3 regions of the Rhodococcus sp. S3 genome follow, and region 2 is predicted to be linked to each of the others. Evidence: riboswitches for the same ligand, from Rfam matches in the RefSeq annotation. Region 2 holds a riboswitch; each other region holds the start of a gene.

Region 1 (7,252 bases), 2.0 Mb from region 2:
AAGTGCACGTCCTGAGCGACATCCGCGGTGTCGAGGACCTTCCCGAGGGCGCCACCATCGTCGCGTTGCTCCTGCACCACTCGGTGACCGACGGGCTCGGAGCCGTCGAGATCGCTCGTGCGCTGCTCGACGATCCGGCTGCCGCCCCTTCGACGGGAGGACGCGTCGTCGCCGTGCCGGGACCGGTCCGCGCGGCGGTCTCGCTGCCCTTCCGGTACGCGAGGATGCTCCCGGCTCTGGTCGCAGCACGTCGCGCTCGACGAGCACTGGGTGATCTCACCACCTCGGGGGAGATCACCGCGCCCCGGCCGCAGCGTCCCCGCACCCGCTTCGACACCGACGCCGGCGGCCCCTGGCAGTTCGGCGTCGTCCGTATGCCGTTGCCGGAGGTGCGTGCCGTCGCGCGCGCCACGGATACCTCGGTGAACGACGTGATCCTGACGGTCGTCTCGGGCGGACTGCGCGCCTACCTCGCATCCCACGAGGAAATTCCCGCCGACTCGCCGGCGGCGATCGTTCCGGGATCCCTCCGGGACGGAGCGGGAGCGGAGTCGGAGAACAAGGTCACGCTCATGTATGTCGACCTGCACCTCGATCGGGCTGATCCGCGCGAGCGGCTCCGCCGAGTCCACGAGTCGGCCGCTCTCGAGAAACAGCGCATCCGGCGTCCGGAGGCGGCTGCCTCCGTTGCGGCGGTGGATGCATCGCCCGCGTTCGACCTGGCGATGACGATCCGGCGAGCGCACCGCGGGCGGGTGGGGCCCACGGGAGACGTGGTGCCGCTGGCCAACACCACCGTGACGAATGTGCCCCGCGGGCCGGTCGAGGGACTCCGCTTCGGGGACAGTCCCGCCGTCGAGGCGATCGGTACTCCGATGCTCAACCGGAACTACGGTCTCGTCCACTCCGTGACATCCCTCGGCGAGGCCCTCACCTTGTCTTTTCTGGCCTCGGACTCCTGCATGCCCGACCCCGGGCAGTACGAGCGGCATCTCGCCGAGGCCTTCGCGGAACTGGCCCGGGAGTGCCTGCCTCCGGGCGCGCGGACGGTTTCCGGTACCGGCCGCGATTCGACGCCGGACGGGCGCCTGGAAGAATGAACGACGTGACTGCGACGATCCTGGACGGCAAAGCAACCCGCGACGAAATCTTCGAGGACCTGAAGGTCCGCGTGGATGCGCTGAAGGCCAAGGGCGTCACGCCCGGTCTCGGCACGATCCTCGTCGGCGACGATCCGGGATCCGCGGCCTATGTGCGCGGCAAGCACAACGACTGCGCGAAGGTCGGCATCACGTCGATCCGCAAGGATCTGCCCGCCGACATCACCCAGGAACAGCTGTTCGAGGCGATCGACGAGCTCAACGCCGATCCTGCCTGCACCGGCTACATCGTCCAGCTCCCGCTGCCGAAGCATCTCGACGAGAACGCGGCGCTCGAGCGCATGGATCCGGGCAAGGACGCCGACGGATTGCACCCGGTCAACCTCGGCCGGCTCGTGCTCGGCAAGGAGGCTCCGCTGCCCTGCACGCCGCGCGGCATCATCCACCTGCTGCGCCGCTACGACGTGGAGATCGCCGGCGCGCACGTGGTGGTGGTCGGTCGTGGCGTCACCGTCGGTCGCCCGATCGGTCTGCTGCTGACCCGTCGTTCGGAGAACGCGACGGTCACCCTCTGCCACACCGGCACCCGCGACCTCGCCGCAGAGGTGCGCCGCGCCGACATCATCGTCGCAGCCGCAGGTGTTCCCGGCCTGGTGACGGCGGACATGGTCAAGCCCGGCGCCGCTGTGCTGGACGTGGGTGTCTCCCGCACCGAGGACGGACTGCGCGGCGACGTCGCCGCGGACGTGCGTGAGGTCGCGGGCTTCGTGTCCCCGAACCCCGGGGGCGTCGGACCGCTGACCCGCGCCTTCCTGCTGACCAACGTCGTGGAGCGGGCCGAGCAGCTCGCGTCCCGATAAGCAGGTCGACGACTCCGGGAGACGAGATGGCTCAGGCTCTGCGATTCACGCGTCTGAACCTGCCGCTGCTCGCGGTCACCCTGGTGATCGCGGCAGCGGTGATCTTGGTGATCGCCGACCGGTGGCGACGCGGAGCGTTCGTCTTCGGCGGCGCCACGATCCTCGCCGGCCTGTTCCGCTGGGCTCTCGACGAGGACAAGGTCGGTGTCCTCGCGGTACGCGGCAAGGCGTTCGACGTCGCCTCGATGATGGTCGTCGGCGGAATCGTGGTGGCGCTCGCCGCGTCGATCGACCCGCTGGGAACCGACTAGCCCTCGGCGAGCTTCATCAGTTCGACGAGGAGCTTCGCGACCTCGTCTGCCTCCGTGAGGAATCCGTCGTGCCCGTCGCGGGAGACGAGCACACGCAGGTCGCCCGATCCCGGGAGCAGATCGGCGATCTCCTGCTGCAGGCGCAGCGGGTACAGCCGGTCGGAGTCGACGCCGGCGACGATCGTCGGGACCGGGGTGGACGCGAGTGCGGCCTCGACGCCGCCGCGTCCGCGGCCGACGTCGTGCCGGTTCATCACGTCGGACAGCACCACGTAGGTACCGGGATCGAAGCGCGCGACGAGCTTGCGCGCCTGGTGCTCGAGATAGCTCTGCACGGCGTACCGGCCCCCACGCCACGGGTCCTCGTCGTCCTGGGGGAGATTCCCGAAGCGCGTGTCGAGTTCGAGTTCGGTCCGGTAGGTGAGGTGCGCGATGGTCCGGGCGATGGCGAGCCCGGCTTCGGGACGCCGCCCAGAGCCGTAGTAGTCGCCGCCCTGCCAGTCGGGGTCGGCCGTGATGGCAGCCATCTGCGCGGTCTGGGTGCCGATCTGGTCGGCGGTCGCGCGGGCACCGGTGGCGAGGACGAGCGACGCCCGCACCCGCTCCGGGTACGCGATGATCCACTCGAGAGTGCGCATGCCACCCATCGATCCGCCGGTCACGGCGGCGAGGACGTCGATGCCGAGCTTGTCGAGCAGCGCAACCTCGGCCGCCACCTGGTCGCGCACGGTGATCAGCGGGAAGCGGGACCCCCAGGCCTTGCCGTCGGGCGCGGTGCTGCCGGGCCCGGTGGAGCCGCGGCACCCGCCGAGGATGTTCGTCGAGACCACGCACCAGCGATCGGTGTCGATCGGAGCACCGGGGCCGACCATGCCCGACCACCAGCCGGGGGACGGATGCTCCGGTCCGGCGGGGCCGGTGACGTGCGAGTCGCCGGTGAGGGCGTGTTCGACGAGCACCACGTTGTCGCGGGCGGGGGAGAGTTCGCCCCACCTCTGCACGGCGATCGTGACGTTCGGCAGCGTCTCGCCGCTCTCGAGCGCGAGATCGCCGATGTCGATGGTGTCGAGGCGTCCATCCGCCGGGGGCAGTTCGACGCGACGCCGCTCGGTGCCCGCCGTCAAGAGGTGACCGCCTCGAGGCTCGCGGTGGGCTGGCAGCGCCGGCTGCGGATGTCGGTCATCGTGTCCTTCCGGCGGTGATGGGAGGTGTGATCGTGGCTTGGGTGCGACAGCACATCATCATCTCAGTCCTCCCGACAACAGGCTTGTCGGTGGGGTTCCACCGACCGTGTCATCACCCGGAGCACCCCACCCCGGTCGGAGGGTTGCCGGCCAGCAAGCCGGGGCTTGACGCTGGCACTCATGACTTTCCCGGCAGTCTAGCGACTCTCCGTCGCAGGGTCTTATGCACCCTCTGAACATCCCTGACCAGCAGGAAAGTTACCGGTCGGTAGGGCGTGGGGCTGGGACGAGGTGCTTTGCGGTCGTCGGCAATAGCAGTACGCTTGTCATGTTTGGCCGCGGTCCAGGACGTGGACACGGCCATGCTCGCTGCTCGCGAGCCGACGGCGACCGCACCCACAAAGTGCGGTCGATTGGGGACCTACAGAAACGTCCTAGGAGGACACGAAGCGCATATGTCCAAGATCAAGGTTGAAGGTAAGGTCGTCGAGCTCGACGGCGACGAGATGACCCGCATCATCTGGCAGTTCATCAAGGACAAGCTGATCCACCCGTACCTGGACGTGGATCTCGAGTACTACGACCTCGGCGTGGAGAACCGCGACGCCACCGACGACCAGGTGACGGTCGACGCGGCGAACGCCATCAAGAAGCACAACGTCGGCGTCAAGTGCGCCACCATCACCCCCGACGAAGCGCGTGTCGAGGAGTTCGGCCTGAAGAAGATGTGGCGGTCGCCCAACGGCACCATCCGTAACATCCTCGGCGGCACCATCTTCCGCGCGCCCATCATCATCTCGAACGTGCCGCGCCTGGTGCCGGGCTGGACCAAGCCCGTCATCGTCGGCCGCCACGCGTTCGGCGACCAGTACCGCGCCACCGACTTCAAGGTCGACCGCCCGGGCACCGTCACCATCACCTTCACGCCCGAGGACGGCAGCGAGCCGATCCAGCACGAGGTCTGCCGGATCCCCGAGGACGGCGGCGTCGTGATGGGTATGTACAACTACAAGAAGTCCATCCAGGACTTCGCGCGCGCCTCGCTCTCGTACGGCCTGCAGCGCAACTACCCGGTCTACCTGTCGACCAAGAACACGATCCTGAAGGCCTACGACGGCATGTTCAAGGACGAGTTCCAGCGGATCTACGAGGAAGAGTTCAAGGCGGAGTTCGACGCCGCCGGTCTCACCTACGAGCACCGCCTCATCGACGACATGGTCGCATCGTCCCTCAAGTGGGAGGGCGGCTACGTCTGGGCCTGCAAGAACTACGACGGCGACGTCCAGTCCGACACCGTCGCGCAGGGCTACGGCTCGCTGGGTCTGATGACCTCCGTCCTGATGACCCCGGACGGCAAGACCGTCGAGGCGGAGGCCGCACACGGCACCGTCACCCGGCACTACCGTCAGCACCAGCAGGGCAAGCCGACGTCGACCAACCCGATCGCGTCGATCTTCGCCTGGACCCGTGGCCTCGAGCACCGCGGCAAGCTGGACAACACCCCCGAGGTCATCGAGTTCGCGCAGCAGCTCGAGGATGTCGTCATCAAGACCGTCGAAGCCGGTCAGATGACCAAGGACCTCGCCCTGCTCGTCGGCCCCGAGCAGGGCTGGCTGACCACCGAGGAGTTCCTCGCCGCACTCGACGAGAACCTGCAGAAGGCTCGCGCCTGACCTTCCGCTCCGTTCTCGACAGCACGTACACGGGACGCCCGAATCGGGCGTCCCGTGTCGTGTTCCCGAGCACTCCCGGCACCGGCTACCGTTTCGTGTACCACTGTCAGTCGCATCACCGTCAGGCCCGGGAGGAGGACGGCCGTGACCACCACTGCCACCGACTCCGAAGCCCGCGGCGGAGCGCACGCCCGCCGGCGGTTCTGGACCCGGGTGTGGATGCTGATGTTCGGCTCGGCGCTCGCCTACCTGCCCGTCGCGCTCGCACCGAATCTGATCCACGCGGTCGCCCGCCGCACCGACGAACTGGCCTACGACCGGTCCACGCCGGTGCGCAGCGGCGTGCTCACCACCCTCACGATGGGTGAGGCCGCCGCCGTCCTCGGGGTGCTCGCCGCCCTCGTCATCGCGCTCAATCTCATCGCGTGGTCGCTCGGACCGGCCATCACTGCGGAGGGTTCGTCCCGGTCGACCGAAGCGCTGCGCCTCGAACACCTCGAACTGTGCGGGTCGGTGTTCGGCGTCGGGGCGACGATGACCTTCGTCGCTGCGCTGCTCGACGGCCTCCCGCACTCCGTGGATCTGGCGGCGCTGCTGCTGTTCCCGGCAGTCTTCGTGATCGTCGTGCTCAGCCAGGACCTGTTTCTCGCGACCCAGCGTGGCGTCGGTGCCCGCCGTCGTCTGCGCCGGGAGGCGTCGCTGCTGCGCCGGCGTGAATTGCTCGCCACGGCAGCGAGGCTGCGACCGGGCGACCCGCGGGTCGCCGGCCACCCCTTCGCGGCGCTCGCCGTCGAACTCGCGATCCTGGCTGTCGTCACGGTGGTGACGGGGCTCCTCATGATCGTGGTGTTCGACGACGAGTCGGGTTCCGGACTCCTCCTGGACTCCTCGGACGTCGCTTTCGTGGTGGTCACGTCCGCGATCACGATGTTCACGGCCGTCGTCCTCGTGCTGTGGACGGTCCGCTGCTGGTTGCTCCGCCGATACGTCGGCGCCGTCCTGTCCGCGGCCCTGGCTGGCACCCTCTACGTCGTGGTCGGTGCGGGAATCGTGTGGGCGGCACTCGACGAGGACGCCGTCGCCGAGGCGATCGCCTCCGCCGCCGTCCTGTACGCCTGGATAGTGCTGCCGGCTGCCGTCCTGCTCCTCGGCACCGTCGGAGTGGGCCGTCGCGGTCGCTTCCCTGGTGTCACCGCCGCCCTGCGCGCCGCGGTGCTGCGCGAGCGGTACCGGGTGCGGCGGGCCGAGCTCGACGGTGACCGGAGGAACGGTCGAGCGGAGGGTTCCGTCCCGCCGCTCCGTCATCTGATCGTGCGGGCCCGCACCGTCGCCCGCGTCGCTCCGGCGGACCCGACATGACGATGGGGACGTCCTCCTCGGAGGACGTCCCCATCGATCCACTCGTCTACCGGTGCGCGCCCACCGGTTCGGGCTCCGTTGCCCGCTGCCGCTCCGTCTGCTCGGTCAGCAGGTGGCCGAACAGACCCCCGGCGCGCAGCCATTCCCACTCGAGGGGAGTGTCGATCCGGCAGAGCGCCGTGCCCTCCCACACGATCTCGTCCGCACGGCGGACCCGGACGGTGATCTCGGTGGTCGATCCGAGATCGGCCAGTCCGAGCAGGTCGATCTCCTCACTGCCGTCGAAGTTTTCCGGGGCAGGTCCCTGCCACTGGATCGGCAGGACACCCATTGCGACCAGATTGGTGCGGTGGATGCGTTCGAAGCTGCGGGCGAGTACCGCGCGGATGCCGAGCAGCCGAGTGACCTTCGCGGCCCAGTCCCGCGCCGATCCGGCGCCGTAGAGTTCACCGGCGACCACCACGACCGGAGTGCCCTGCCGGCGGTGGTACTCGGCGGCCTCGTGGACGGGCACCGGCTCCTCGCCGGGTGCGGTGCGCGTCCAGCCGCCCTGCTTCTCGGGCACGAGCAGGTTCGCGAGGCGGGTGTTGGCGAAGCCACCCCGGATCATGACGTCGTGGTTGAGCCGTCGGGAGCTGAAGGTGCCCAACGCCCGGTCGCTCACACCGCGCTCGCGGAGCCAACGCCCCGCCGCGGAGTCGGGCAGGACCCGGGCGACCGGCGAGATGTGGTCGGTGGTGACCGCATCGCCGAGGACCAGCAGGG
Region 2 (7,252 bases):
CGCGCGGCACTGAGGCCGCTCGGCGCCGGCTATTCCGAGAACGACGACTTCGACACCGACCGGGGCAACCGCAGTGTCGACGTCCACGTCTCCCGGATCCGTTCCAAGCTGGGACGTTTCGGCAACATCATCACCACTGTCCGCGGGTCGGGCTACCGGTTCGATCCCGATCCGCGCGTGCACGTCGTCGAAGCACTCGACCGCCGCACGGCGTGAACGCATGCGAAGGAGGGGCAGGAGTCGAAACTCCTGCCCCTCCTTCGTGATACGGATATATGTCAGGAAGCGCGCACGGATGCCTGGGCACCTTCACCGAACCGGCGCAGGACCTCGACGACGGTCGGTGAGACCTCGATGAGGCCGCGCGACTCCAGCCACGGCAGCGTTCCGTCGACGAGATGCTCGACGGTGAACGGCGCGGCGAGCGGGATCAGCGTGACGCCGTCGGCGACCTGCACGGCGTAGATGTCGGCGATCAGCCCGGCGAGACCGTGGGGCGTTCCGACGTAGGACAGCGTGGCGGCCTCCCCGCGAGTGGATTCCGGACGGGTACGCCGAGTGCGCGCGGTGCGGGCATCGGACGCGAGGATGACCTCGACGTCGACGAGCACCGTGACCGAATCGGGATCGCGGCCCTCCTCGGCGGCCTCCGCACGGATGCGGTCGCGCAGTTTCCCGGCCTCACGCAGGTCGGCGGCACGCACCCGCACGACGTTGGATACATCGGCGCTGAGGTCGAGCGGCGGGTCGCCGGCACGTCCCAGGGTCAGGTCGGCCCAGTAGTCGGGCCCGGAGTGACCGGTGAGTTCGACGGCGACACGCAACGGCCGGATCGCGGCGGACTCGACGACGGCCGGGTCTGCGGTGGCCGGATCTGCGGATACAGGGGTGACGGTGGATGCGACGGACATGGGATGCCTCTCGGTACGGGCCGCGGAGCGGCACGGAGGGATCGGCCTGTGAGCCGGAAGACTGTGAGGGAGAAGACCTTCAGTCCGGACAGATTCCCGATGCCGTACGGCAGAGGTCGACATGGCGACGGCACCAGCGTGCCGCGGCGATCGTCCTCGTCCGTTCCATGCGAATTACCCTACTGATCCTATGGGGAATTGTCGACCGCTAGACGCACGGAGATGCGTCGCCGTCGGTCGCTCCGAGACCGGGGCGCGTCTCCGGCGAGGGGTTCCACACACCGTCGGTCTTCGCGTGCACCCACGTCGGTCCGTTCTCGACCAGCGACCGGAGCGCTCCGAGGAGCCGCTCGACGTCGTCGGACGAGCTGCCGAGTCCGAGCGACGCCCGGACGGCTCCGCCGGCGCGACCGACCCGTGCGAGCAGCGGGTGGGCGCAGAAACGTCCGTCACGGACGCCGATGCCGTGCTCGGCGGACAGATAGGAGGCGACGTGGCCGGGCTCGTAGCCGTCGACCGTGAAGGTGACGATCCCCACGCTGTCGGCCGAATCGTTCCACAGCCGAAGCACTTCCACACCGTCGATGGTCTGCAGACCGTCGACGAGCTGGGCGCACAGGGCCTCCTCGTGACGGGTCACCGCGTCGGAGTCGAAACCGGCGAGCGCATCGCACGCGGCGGCAAGAGCAGCGACACCGAGCACGTTGGGGGTGCCGGCCTCGTGACGCGCAGGGGCGCAGGCCCATTCGGTGTGATCGAGGCGCACCTCGCGCACCGCGCCGCCACCGGCGAGATACGGCTCGGCGGCGTCGAGCCAGTCGCGGCGGCCGACGAGCGCTCCCGCACCGAACGGCGCGTACAGCTTGTGGCCGGAGAAGGCGAGGTAGTCCACGCCGAGCTCGGCGAGATCGACACGGCGGTGGGGCACGAGCTGCGCACCGTCGACGAGGATCCGGGCACCGGAAGCGTGTGCGAGCTCGGCGAGTTCGGCGATCGGCAGGACCTCACCGGTGACGTTGGAAGCACCGGTGACGGCGAGCAGGGCCGCGGGGGCGCGCTGGAGTTCGACCGCGAGGCGCCACACCGTCTCCGACACAGTGTCTGCGGCCTCGACGATGCGAGAGTTCTTCCAGGGCAGCAGATTCGCGTGGTGCTCGATGTCGAGCACCACGACATCGCCGGGCACCGCGCTCGCGAGCAGGTTCAGCGAATCGGTGGTGTTGCGCGTGAAGACGACGACCTGGTCGTCGGCCGCGCCGACGAAGCGCGACACGGAGGTGCGGGCGTCCTCGTAGGCGGTGGTGCTGATCCGCGAGGCGTAGCCGGCGCCGCGGTGCACGCTCGCGTAGAAGGGCAGCAGCTCGGTGATGCGGTCGGTGACGGCGGACAGCGCCGGTGCGCTCGCCGCGTAGTCGAAGTTCGCGTAGGTGCAGGTACCACCCTGGACGAGCGGAACCTGCACGTCACAGCCGGAAACGGTGGCGAACGGAGCGACGCAGGTGGCGGTGGCTACAGCAGTCATGACAAATCCCTCGTGTACTCGGGGACCCGCCGGTGACGCCTACGACGGAGAATTCTCGTCGCCGACGGAGTCCGCGCTTGCCGTGTCCGGTAGTGGATTCACGGCCCGGTCGTCACCCGGAGCACCCCACCGCGGTTGGAGGGTTGCCGACCAGCTAGCCGGGGCTTGACGCTGGTACTCATGACCTGGCGAAGAGAATGGCAGGACGACCGTGCCGTGTCAACCCCGCACCGCCCCGTGTCGCCCGGCTCCGCACGAGGACGACACGCGTTCTGCGCGCCGAACGTTCACCTGTCGTCCACCCGGACGTGAGATAACCGGAAGATCCATCGAGCAGAAGGACCCGCGGAGTTGCCAGCCATATCCTCGACCCCCGTCGGCCGGTCCCCCATCCCGGACGAGTTCCTCCGCGCGTCGCACGCCCCACCCGCCCGCACCCTCGTCGACCTGCTGCGGAGCACCGCCGAAGCACATCCCGACGCCCCCGCGATCGACGACGGCTCGACGGTCCTCGAATACGCCGAACTGGTCGAGGCGGTGATCGCCGGTGCGTACGCGCTGAACGACGCCGGCGTCGGGGCCGGCGACCGGGTCGGGGTGCGCATGACCTCCGGGCGCAGCGACCTGTATGTGACGATTCTCTCCATTCTCGCCGCAGGCGCCGCGTACGTCCCCGTCGACGCCGACGATCCCGACGAGCGGGCCGAACTCGTGTTCTCGGAAGCGCAGGTCACCGCCATCGTCACCGACGAGGGCATCGGACCGGGCACGGCACCGCCGTCGGGCACCCCGGCCGTGCGGGGCCCGAACGTCGACGACGACGCGTGGATCATCTTCACCTCCGGTTCGACCGGAACACCGAAGGGTGTCGCCGTCACCCACCGCAACGCGGCGGCCTTCGTCGACGCGGAAGCGCGGATGTTCTGCCAGGGGGCGCCGCTCGGCCCCGGCGACCGCGTCCTGGCCGGACTGTCCGTGGCGTTCGACGCCTCGTGCGAGGAGATGTGGCTCGCGTGGCGGCACGGCGCCTGCCTGGTTCCGGCGCCCCGCGCGCTCGTCCGCTCCGGCATGGACCTCGGGCCGTGGCTCGTCTCCCGCAACATCAACGTCGTCTCCACGGTGCCCACCCTCGCGGCGATGTGGCCGGCCGAAGCCCTCGAAGCGGTGCGTCTGCTCATCTTCGGCGGCGAGGCCTGCCCACCCGATCTCGTCGAACGTCTCGCCGTTCCGGGACGCGAGGTGTGGAACACCTACGGCCCCACCGAGGCGACGGTCGTGGCCTGCGCGTCGCTGATGGACGGCACCGGACCGGTCCGCATCGGCCTGCCCCTCGACGGATGGGATCTCGCCGTCGTGGACGCCGACGGCAACCCCGTCGAGGAGGGCGCGTCCGGTGAACTCGTCATCGGCGGTGTCGGTCTCGCTCGCTACCTCGATTCGGCGAAGGACGCCGAGAAGTACGCTCCCATGCCCACTCTGGGCTGGGACCGCGCCTACCGCAGCGGTGATCTCGTGACGCTCGACCGCGCCGGCCTGCTGTTCCAGGGGCGCGCCGACGACCAGGTCAAGATCGGTGGCCGCCGCATCGAGCTCGGCGAGGTCGACAACGCACTGCAGAACCTGCCCGGCGTGGCAGGCGGTGCGTGCGCGGTCCGCAGGACGGCCGCGGGGCATTCGATCCTCGTGGGATACATCGCCTCCACCGATCCGGACTTCGACATCGCCTCGGCCCACGACCTGCTGTCCGAACAGCTCCCCGCCGCGCTCGTCCCGCGCCTCGCGCTCGTCGACGAACTCCCCACCCGCACGTCCGGCAAGGTCGACCGCAACGCTCTGCCGTGGCCGCTGCCGGGCGCCGATGCCGACTCGGTGGAAGCACTCGGTCTCGATCCCACCGCCGAATGGGTCGCCGAACTGTGGACCGACATCCTCGGCGCCCGGATCGAGGGCGTCGACGACGACTTCTTCGAACTCGGCGGTGGTTCCCTCGCGGCGGCGCAACTCGTCACGGCGCTGCGGAGCCGGTATCCGGAGATGACGGTCGCGGAACTGTACGACCACCCGAGGCTCGGATCGCTCGCCGTCTATCTCGACGAACTCGCGCCGACGGAAGCGGCGACCCCGCGCGAGGTGACCCCGGTGCCGCGACTCGCGCAGCTCGGTCAGATCGCGGTGACCGCCGTCGTCACCACCCTCACCGGACTGCAGTGGGTGACCTGGCTGGCGATCCTGAACAACCTCGTCGCGCTCGTCGTGGACGTGCCGTGGACCGTCACCCTGTCGTGGTGGTGGGTCACGCTCGGTGTCCTGCTGTTCCTCACGCCCGTCGGGCGCATGGCGATCTCCGTCGCGGGTTCACGTCTGCTGCTGCGCGGCATGAAGCCCGGAAGCTACCCCCGCGGTGGGAGCGTCCACCTCCGGCTGTGGACGGCCCTGCGACTGTCCGAGGCCGTGGGCGCCGTGAACATCTCGAGCGCTCCCTGGATGCGGCAGTACGCGCGGGCGCTGGGAGCGAAGGTGGGCCGCGACGTCGACCTGCACAGTCTTCCGCCCGTCACCGGTCTCCTCGAACTCGGCGACGGGTGTGCCGTCGAGCCGGAGGTGGACCTCGGCGGCTACTGGGTGGACGGCGACGTCGTCCACATCGGAAGCATCCGGATCGGTGCCGGCGCCACGGTGGGCGCCCGATCGTTCCTGGCCCCCGGCGCACGGATCGGCAAGAACGCCGAAGTGGAGGCCGGATCCGCGGTGTTCGGCCGCGTGAAGGCCGGGCAGAACTGGTCCGGCTCCCCCGCCCGCAAGGCCGGCAAGGCCGACCGGCCGTGGCCCGCCGCGACACCGCCGCGGGGCAGCAGGTGGGTGCCGGTCTACGCCCTGTCGTCGATCCTGCTCGGCGGCCTGCCCGTCGTCTCGATCGCCGCCGGGGTCGCGCTTCTCGTGTGGTGGGTGCACGACACCCCCACCGTCTCCGATGCCGTGGTGCACTCGCTGGCGATGCTGCCCGTCGCGGCGCTGCTGACGATGTTCGTCTTCGCACTGCTCACCCTGACGGCGGTGCGGTTGCTCGCCGTCGGGATGACGGAGGGCTGGCATCCCGTGCGCAGCCGCGTGGGCTGGCAGGTGTGGTTCACCGAGCGCCTCATGGACTCCTCGCGCACCTTCCTGTTCCCGCTCTACGCGTCGATGCTCACCCCGATCTGGCTCCGGTTGCTCGGCGCCGACATCGGCAAGGACGTCGAGGCGTCGACCGTGCTGATGGTTCCCAAGTTCACGAAGGTCGCCGACGGAGCGTTCCTCGCCGACGACACGATGGTCGCCTCCTACGAACTCGGCGGCGGGTGGCTGTACATCTCGCATGCGAAGGTCGGCAAGCGTGCCTTCCTCGGCAACTCGGGCATGGCGGCGCCGGGTCGGCGGGTCCCGAAGCACGGACTCGTCGCGGTGCTCTCCGCCGCCCCGGAGAAGGCGAAGTCCGGTTCGTCGTGGCTGGGCAGTCCCCCGGTGCGCCTGCGGCGCGCGAGCGGCGACAGCGACGCGAGTCGCACCTTCGAACCGCCGCTGAAACTGAAGATCGCACGGGGCGCGGTCGAGACCTTCCGGCTCGTGCCCATGGTCGTCACCTACGGCATCGGGCTCGGTGTGCTCTTCGCCCTCAACACCCTCGCCGCGCACCTGGGTTATCTCGCCGCTGCGCTGCTGGGCGGTCTCGTGCTCATGGTGGCCGGAGCCGTGGCGTGCCTCGTGACCGTGATCGCGAAATGGCTCGTCGTCGGTCGGATCGGCCGCGTCGAGCATCCGCTGTGGAGTTCGTTCGTGTGGCGCAACGAGGTCTCCGACACCTTCGTCGAAACCGTGGCGGCACCGTGGTTCGCCCGGGCCGCGGCGGGCACCGCCGTGATGAACCTGTGGCTGCGCGCGCTGGGGTCGCGGATCGGCCGCGGTGTGTGGTGCGAGAGCTACTGGTTGCCCGAGGCCGACCTGGTGTCGCTGGGCGACGGTGCGACCGTCGAACGCGGTTGCGTTGTACAGACCCACCTGTTCCATGATCGGATCATGTCCATGGACACCGTGACCCTCGGCGCCGGCGCCACGCTCGGCCCCCAATGCGTCGCGTTGCCCGCCTCGGGCATCGGCGACGGTGCCACCGTCGGCCCCGCCTCACTGGTGATGCGCGGCGACGTCGTCCCGCCGTCCACTCGCTGGCAGGGCAATCCGATCACGCCGTGGACCACACCGAACGACTGGTCGCCGCGGTGAAGCCCATCAAGGCCGCCAAGCCCGTCGCGCCGGTCGCCGCCGACCGCCCGCTCGACCCCTATCTGCCCGAGAGCGGGAACCGCGGCTACCGGGTCTCCCGCTACGAACTCGAACTCACCTACAAGGTCGTGTCCAACCGGCTCGACGGCCGAGCGAAGATCATCGCCACGACGACGGACGTGCGCGCCAAGTACTCACTCGATCTCGCGCAGTCGATGCGGGTCGCGAAGGTGACCGTCAACGGGCGACGTCCCGCCAAGTTCGCGCATCGCGGTGGCAAGCTCACCGTCACCCCCGCCGAGAAACTCCCCGCCGGGGCGGTCCTCGTCTTCGGTGTGCAGTACTCGGGCACGCCCACCCCGCTGCGCACGATGTGGGGTGAGGTCGGCTGGGAGGAACTCGACGAGGGGTCGCTCGTCGCGAGCCAGCCCAACGGCGCACCCACCTGGTTCCCCTGCGACGACCATCCCGGTTCGAAGGCCACCTACCGTATCGCCGTCACCACCGACGCTCCGTTCGTCGCGATCGCGAACGGCACGCTCGTGCACAAGACCACGAAGGC
Region 3 (7,252 bases), 1.5 Mb from region 2:
CGAAGACGCGACCTCGACAGCGCCGACGACCATATCCGCCACGCCGCCTGGCGAGCCCGCACCTACACCGGCACCTGTCCAGACGCCGGCTCCCAACGGACCCTCGACTCCGAGTCGCGTGAGTGCTCGAGTTCCGTTCTCGATGGTCGCTTCGGATGGAAGTGTTCTCGGCACTGCGACCGTTCGTGACGTCTCACGCAGCAGCGGATGCGTCGCGGTTCTCCTGGAGGTCGAGACGTCCGATGGTTCGGGGAGCACGCAGCTGAACGGAGTACGCGCCCGGGACTTCCGTGAGGTACTTCCGGACGGAGGTACGGCTCCGGTCGGCTCACCGACCGCGTCGTGTGGCGGTGGTGCCTCGATGCCGGCCTCTTTCTCTCCGAACTCCACCTATACGGGATGGGTGACGTTCGATGTCCTCAACGGTGGAAACGCGGTGATGCTGCGTCCGTCCGGCACGGCCGGTTGGATCTTCACTCTTCCGTCGGCGCCCGCGGTCTCTGTACCGACTTCGGTGACGGCGACTCCTGCGACGACCGGAGCGGACGTGCCGGACGAAGAAGCGTCTACCGAACCGGCAGAGGAAGCCGCGCGCCCAACCGCTGCACCCGCAGCAGACGACAACGTGGACGAATAGCACGCCAGGCAGGAGGTGATCACAGTGCGTGCGGCCGAACCTGCCGGTAGGGGCGCGCGTCTGCTGGTGATCTCTTGCATCGTCGGCCTGGTTTCGGCGTGCGGATTCGGATCGCATCTACATCCGCCGCCGGACCGAGCCGGGATTCAGGGAAACTTCGGCATCGACCAGAGCGAGTCAGGCTCCTGGGGAGAGTACGGGACCCGAGAAGGCGCCGGACGATTCGAGTTCTCCATCGACCCGCTCTCTCTCCAACCAGGTGAGCCGGTCTATGCGCCGGTTGCGTTACGAACGCTTCCGACGGTGACGACGCCGGTAACGATCATGTTGAGACCACCGTTGACGACACCGAACTCGGTTGCGGGGGTTCTGCGGTACTCCGTATCGGAGGCTCCCGCATCGTCCTGCAACGCGGGAGGTTTCGGATCTCCGACTGTGGTCGACGGTCAACCGCTCACGGCGACGGGCGGCAGCCTCATGCTCGAACCGAAGGTTGTGCGGACTCTGTGCTTCCGTGTAGAGATTCCCGCCGGCACGCCACCGCACGACTTCGCCGGGCTCGCCGACACCGTGGCGTTGTGGGAGTTCCGAGCCGAGGGCGAGGACCCTCCACGCCCACCGAAGCCTGCCCCCGACCGGTGTCATTCGCACTCCGGGCCCTTCGTATTCGGAGGCGGATGGTACTTCGTGCATTGCTGGTTCCTGCGACGGCATTGGGGGGCACCTGTGGGTGGGAGCGCGCTGAGGTCGACCGCAGGTCACCACGTTCGCGTCTCTCAGATGACTGCGCTCTCCCGTCCGAAGCGTGTAGGGATCGGCGCGGCTACAGTCTGATGCCGGAGCGGGGTGTTCTCACCGTCTTCGCGGAGACGGGTCAGGCGAGCAGTCGGTACAGGCCGATCAACCCGACCACGACGATCACCGCACGCAGCGCCACCGGCGACAGGCGTCGGCCGTAATGGGAGCCGAGATAACCACCGATCAAGGAGCCCACGGCGATCAGCGCGGCCACGGTCCAGTTGATCCGGTCGAACGCCACCAGGATGTATGCGGATGCGGCCACGATGTTCACGACCAGCGACAGAAGGTTCTTCGCTGCGTTCTGTCGCTGGATGTGGTCGTGCAGCAATGCTCCGAACAGGCCCATCAGCAGAATGCCCTGTGCCGCCGTGAAGTAGCCGCCGTAGATGCCGACGGCGAAGGTGCCGACGACGAGCAACGTCATCCGCACCGGCCCGAGACGGCCGTCGGCGTCGCCACCTGTCCGGCGAGCCACCCACGCCTGGATCTTCGGCTGGAACACGACGAGTGTGAGTGCCAGGAGAAGCAGGATCGGCACGACCGTCTCGAAGACGGTCTCCGGCAGGTGGAGCAGGAGCCACGCTCCGACCAACGCCCCGCAGAACGACGCCGGGATCTGCCATTGCAACCGTTCCCATTGCCCGCGCAGTTCGCGCCGATACCCCCAGGTGCCCGATACGCCTCCCGCGACCAGGCCGATCGCGTTGGACATCGTCGCGGTCACCGGGGGTACACCGAACGCGACGAGCGTCGGGAAGGTGATGAGGGTGCCGGATCCGACGAGGGAGTTGATCGCTCCGGCGCCGAGCCCGGCCAATGCGACGAGGAAAAGTTCGAGCGGGGTCACCGAGGCGAGTCTACGGCGTGCCGAAACCGGCCTTGTTGTCGATGTCGGGGCACCACGTCGACATCTACATCGGTCTCGACGAGGGACGGTATTTCCGCCACGGTGAGAGAAAGCCTGTCCACGACGCGCCGCACTCCGTAGGTTGAGCAGCGACCATCCAGAGCGACCGAGAGACCTGGCTCCACGACGTCGCAGCAACCCCCCGTGCGCGGGTGCGGGTGCTACCGCCGGGATCGATGGAGGAACGAGCATGACCCGCTGGACCGAGCGCGCCTCGTGGTGCCGCCTGCACATCGACCTGTGCCGCGGTACTTCGCACCGGTGTCGTCGCTGACGTAGACCGCCCGTCGTCCTTCGCCGCGTGAGTCCCGGCCCGTCCGCAGGGGGACGGGCCGGGACTCACGTCTGCACCCCCGCACCCCCGCATTCCCGAAAGGCCCATCCCGATGGCTCCCGCCCCCAGGACGTCGCCGTGAGCACGTCCACCGATCTCCGCATCCCCGACGCCCCGGCCGACCACACCGACGACGAGGACCTGGCCGTCGCCCGGAAACGGCATCCGTGGCGCTGGGTGATCAGCGCTGCCGTGCTGATCCTCGTCGCCCAGTTCGTGCACGGCCTGGTCACCAACCCCGGCTGGGACTGGGCGACCTTCGCGCAGTACTTCACCGCGTCGTCCGTGCTGTCCGCACTGTGGATGACGATCGAACTGACACTGTGGGGCACGGTCCTCGGCTTCGCTCTCGGTGTGCTCCTCGCGGTCGGCCGGTTGTCGAACAATCCTGTTCTGCAAGTGGTCTCGTGGACGTACATCTGGGCGTTCCGATCGATCCCGCTCATCGTCCAGCTACTGTTCTGGTTCAACATCGCGTACCTGTACAAGACGCTGTCGATCGGCATCCCCTTCGGGCCGGCCTTCTTCGAGTTCGGTGTGGCCGGGGTGATCTCGGGATTCACAGCCGCCGTCATCGGTCTGGCGCTCCACCAGGCGGCCTACTCCGCCGAGATCATCCGCGCCGGCATCATCTCCGTCGACCACGGTCAGATCGAGGCCGCCAACGCGCTCGGCATCCCGCGTTACCGGCAGTTCATGAAGATCGTTCTCCCGCAGGCCATGCGGGCGATCCTTCCGAACGCCGCAAACGAGGTGATCAGCCTGTTCAAGGGCACCTCGATCGTCTCCACCATGGCCATCGCCGAACTCTTCTACCAGGTACAGGTGATCTTCGGTCGCACCGGACGCGTCGTTCCGATGCTCATGGTCGCGACCGTCTGGTACATCATCCTCACCACGATCCTGTCGATCGGGCAGTACTACGTCGAACGGCACTACGCCCGCGGTTCGGCACGCGCACTGCCGCTCACCCCGTGGCAGCGCGTGGTCGCGAAATACCGCGAGATCCGCGACAGCGGCATCGGTGCACCCCGAGGAGCGACGAAGTGACCGCCACCCGGGACGACGTCGACCACGTCGTCGACGTGCGCGGAGTCCACAAGTCGTTCGGCGCACTCGAAGTTCTCAAAGGCATCGACCTGCAGCTGCGCAAGGGCACGGTCACCGTGATCCTCGGACCGTCCGGCTCCGGGAAATCCACCCTCCTGCGCACCCTCAACCACCTCGAGAAGGTCGACCGCGGCACCGTCCGCATCGACGGTGAACTCATCGGCTACAAACGGCGCGGAAACAAGCTGCACGAGTTGCGTGCCCGCGACATCCTCCGCCAGCGCTCCCGCATCGGCTTCGTCTTCCAGAACTTCAACCTGTTCCCGCACCTGACCGCACTCGAGAACGTCGTCGAGGCGCCGGTATCGGCGCAGGGGCGCGACCGGGCGGAGGTCGAGGCCGAGGCTCGCGCCCTGCTCGACCGTGTCGGTGTGGGCGACAAACTGCACGACTATCCGAAACAGTTGTCCGGCGGCCAACAGCAGCGCGTCGCGATCGCGCGGGCCCTGGCCCTGCGACCCGCCGTGATCCTCTTCGACGAACCCACCTCGGCTCTCGACCCCGAACTCGTCGGCGAGGTTCTCGCCGTCATCCGCGACCTCGCCGGCGACGGCGCGACCCTCGTGATCGTCACGCACGAGATCGGTTTCGCCCGTGAGGTCGCCGACACCGTCGTCTTCATGGACGGCGGCGTCATCGTCGAACAGGGACCACCCCACGTGGTCCTCGACAACCCGCAGCAGGAACGCACCGCGTCGTTCCTGTCTCGCGTTCTCTGATTCCCCCTCCCCACCACAGCATTCGAGAAGGTAACGATGTTCGCTTCCTCCCCCCGGGTCCGCCTGCTGACCTCGGCCCTGACCGCCGTCGCTCTCCTGGGCGCCGCGGCCTGCAGTTCCGACGCAGAGGCCGGTACCGACACCGACGCCACGGCGGCCGGCTACAACCTCACCGCGGACCAGAACCGCATCACCACCGACCCGGTGGAGGAGATCGCCGCGAAGGTTCCCCAGGAGATCCGCGACCGCGGCACGCTCGTCGTCACCGGCAACGCCGGTACGGTGCCGCCGTTGCGCTTCTACGCCGACGACGACACCACGATCATCGGATCCGAGACCGACTTCGCCCATCTCATCGGCGATGTTCTCGACCTCGACATCGAACTCACCGCCGCGGACTGGGCCCAGAACTTCGTCCGCGTCGACTCGGGTGAGGCCGACGTGTTCATCTCCAACGTCACCGTCACCGAGGAACGCAAGGAGAAGTACGACTTCGCCACCTACCGCCTCGACAGCCTCGCCGTCGAGGTCGGCAAGGACAGCGGCATCACCTTCGACGGACCCGAGGACATCGCAGGCCTGACGATCGGCGTCGGCTCCGGAACGAACCAGGAGGCACTGCTCGTCGAGTGGAACGAACAGAACGTCGCCGCCGGACTCGAACCTGCCGAGATCCTGTACTACCAGAACGCCGTCGACTACTACCTCGCGCTCGGTTCCGGCCGTATCGACGCGTACGTCGGCCCGAATCCGACGTCTGCCTTCCACGCGCTGCAGTCCGGTGAGACCGAGGTGGCCGGCACGTTCTCGGGAGCCGGTCTCGACCTGCAGGGTGAGATCGCGGTACTGACGAAGAAGGACAACGGCCTGATCCAGGCGATCAACGAGGCGATCAACCACGTCATCGAGAACGGCACGTACGCACAGGTTCTCGATCGGTGGGGCATCAGCAGCGAAGCGATCGAGGTCTCGCGGATCAACCCGCCCGGCCTGCCCAAGACCTCCTAGGCCCGAAACGACAGGAAGACAGCATGACTCGTGTCAGCAGACTCGTCGACGTCGTGGTGGTCGGTGGCGGTGTCATCGGTTCCGCAGCGGCGTGGCGACTCGCCGCACGTGGCCGCACGGTGGTCCTGCTCGAACAGTTCGAGCAGGGGCACCACCGCGGTGCCTCCCACGGCAGCTCCCGCATCTACCGGCAGGCCTACGACGGGCAGTTCTACACCGCGCTCGCCGCTCGTGCCCTACCGCTCTGGCGGCGGCTCGAGGAGACCACGGGCAGCCGGGTCCTCGAGCTCACCGGCGCCGTCGACCACGGGCTGCCCGCGGCCGTCCACGCCAAGGCGACGGCGCTGTATCAGCTCGGTATCGCGCACAGTGTCCTCACACCGGCCGAGGCGCAGCGCCGTTGGCCCGGCATCAGATTCGACACCACGGTGCTGCACCACCCCGACGCCGGTCGGTTGCATGCCGACCGTTCGGTGGCGGCGCTGCAGCAGGCCGCCGCGCAGGCCGGCGCGGACGTCCGGCACACCACCCCGGCCCGCACCGTCCGCGAGACCGATCGCGGCGTCGAGATCGTGCTCGACACCGAGGTGATCACCGCGAGGCACGTCGTCGTTGCGGCGGGAGCGTGGACGCGCACCGTCCTCGACGGGTTGACCGGAGGTACGGCACCCCACCTCCCTGCCCTGCGCACGACACAGGAGCAACCGGCGCACTTCGTCCCGCTCACCGACGCACAGTGGCCGAGCTTCGTCCACCATCGCGGCGCCGAACTCGACGGGGAGGGCATCTACGGTCTCGGTTCCGTCGACGGCATCAAGATCGGCGAACACGGCACCGGTCCGCAGGTCGAACCGGACAGTCGCAGTTTCGTGGCGGATCCGGACGGTGTGCGCCGGCTCGTCGGCTACGCGCGCACGTGGCTGCCGGGCGTCGACGCCGGGAGCGTACGGGTGGACACCTGCCTGTACACGACGACGCCGGACTCGAACTTCGTCGTCGACCGAGCAGGCGCCGTCACCGTCGCCGCCGGATTCTCCGGTCACGGATTCAAATTCGCGCCCACCATCGGGGAACTCGTCGCCGATCTCGCCGACGGCACCGCCACGAGCCCGGAACCGTTCCGATTCGGCGCGCGACAACCGGCGGTGGTCTCGTGAGCGGGACCCGAAGGCTCGAGGTCAGGGCGGTGCGTCAGGACGATCCTCTCGCAGCACCGCTGCTCGAGGAACTCGCGGTCGAGTACAGCACCCGCTACGAGCATTCCTTCGAGGAACAGTACGAGAGTCTCCTCGGCTACCCGGAGGATCGGTTCGCGCCGCCCGACGGTGCCCTGCTCGTCCTCGTCGAGGACGGAGTACCCGTCGCGGGTGGTGCCTTCCAGCGCTACGACGAGAACACCGCCGAACTCGAACGGATCTGGACGTCGAAGGACCATCGACGTCGCGGTCTCGGCCGCATCGTGGTCGCCGAACTCGAAGCCGAGGCGCTGCGTCGCGGATACACCCGCATCTACCTGACCACGGGGTGGCGGCAACCCGAGGCCGTCGCGCTGTATCTCGCGGCCGGATACACCGCCCTGTTCGACTCCCGGCGACCCGCCGAGGAGATCGGTCCGCATCCCTTCGAGAAGTTCCTTGTCGGAAAGGCGGTCTCCGCATGAAGTTCCTGCTGCTCAGTCTCATCACCCACCATCCCGATCCCGTGACGGGAGAATGGCTCTCGCCGTCCGAACGCAT

Evidence for each region. A riboswitch is a leader RNA that binds a small molecule or an ion and turns the genes downstream of it on or off. The one in region 2 is predicted to bind S-adenosylmethionine.
Region 1: it holds a riboswitch for S-adenosylmethionine, as region 2 does, so the genes downstream of both, metX (homoserine O-acetyltransferase MetX) here and AC0LPE_RS02135 (aminotransferase class V-fold PLP-dependent enzyme) in region 2, are expected to answer to the same signal.
Region 3: it holds a riboswitch for S-adenosylmethionine, as region 2 does, so the genes downstream of both, AC0LPE_RS19010 (amino acid ABC transporter permease) here and AC0LPE_RS02135 (aminotransferase class V-fold PLP-dependent enzyme) in region 2, are expected to answer to the same signal.

Annotation. Positions count from the first base shown of each region.
Region 1 is NZ_CM177074.1:3,590,707-3,597,958, reverse strand. Features, by position in the region: gene AC0LPE_RS16860 (wax ester/triacylglycerol synthase domain-containing protein) at 1-1,100, shown strand, start outside; gene AC0LPE_RS16855 (bifunctional methylenetetrahydrofolate dehydrogenase/methenyltetrahydrofolate cyclohydrolase) at 1,106-1,960, shown strand; gene AC0LPE_RS16850 (DUF3017 domain-containing protein) at 1,987-2,271, shown strand; gene metX (homoserine O-acetyltransferase MetX) at 2,268-3,395, opposite strand; SAM riboswitch class IV at 3,530-3,641, opposite strand; gene AC0LPE_RS16840 (NADP-dependent isocitrate dehydrogenase) at 3,911-5,128, shown strand; gene AC0LPE_RS16835 (hypothetical protein) at 5,273-6,487, shown strand; gene AC0LPE_RS16830 (hypothetical protein) at 6,534-7,151, opposite strand.
Region 2 is NZ_CM177074.1:455,485-462,736, reverse strand. Features, by position in the region: gene AC0LPE_RS02145 (winged helix-turn-helix domain-containing protein) at 1-216, shown strand, start outside; gene AC0LPE_RS02140 (hypothetical protein) at 279-911, opposite strand; gene AC0LPE_RS02135 (aminotransferase class V-fold PLP-dependent enzyme) at 1,120-2,433, opposite strand; SAM riboswitch class IV at 2,502-2,619, opposite strand; gene AC0LPE_RS02130 (Pls/PosA family non-ribosomal peptide synthetase) at 2,785-6,690, shown strand; gene AC0LPE_RS02125 (M1 family metallopeptidase) at 6,657-7,252, shown strand, end outside.
Region 3 is NZ_CM177074.1:4,094,293-4,101,544, reverse strand. Features, by position in the region: gene AC0LPE_RS19020 (hypothetical protein) at 1-637, shown strand, start outside; gene AC0LPE_RS19015 (sulfite exporter TauE/SafE family protein) at 1,512-2,285, opposite strand; SAM riboswitch class I at 2,436-2,528, shown strand; gene AC0LPE_RS19010 (amino acid ABC transporter permease) at 2,758-3,729, shown strand; gene AC0LPE_RS19005 (ATP-binding cassette domain-containing protein) at 3,726-4,508, shown strand; gene AC0LPE_RS19000 (transporter substrate-binding domain-containing protein) at 4,545-5,516, shown strand; gene AC0LPE_RS18995 (FAD-dependent oxidoreductase) at 5,540-6,673, shown strand; gene AC0LPE_RS18990 (GNAT family N-acetyltransferase) at 6,670-7,176, shown strand; gene AC0LPE_RS18985 (LLM class flavin-dependent oxidoreductase) at 7,173-7,252, shown strand, end outside.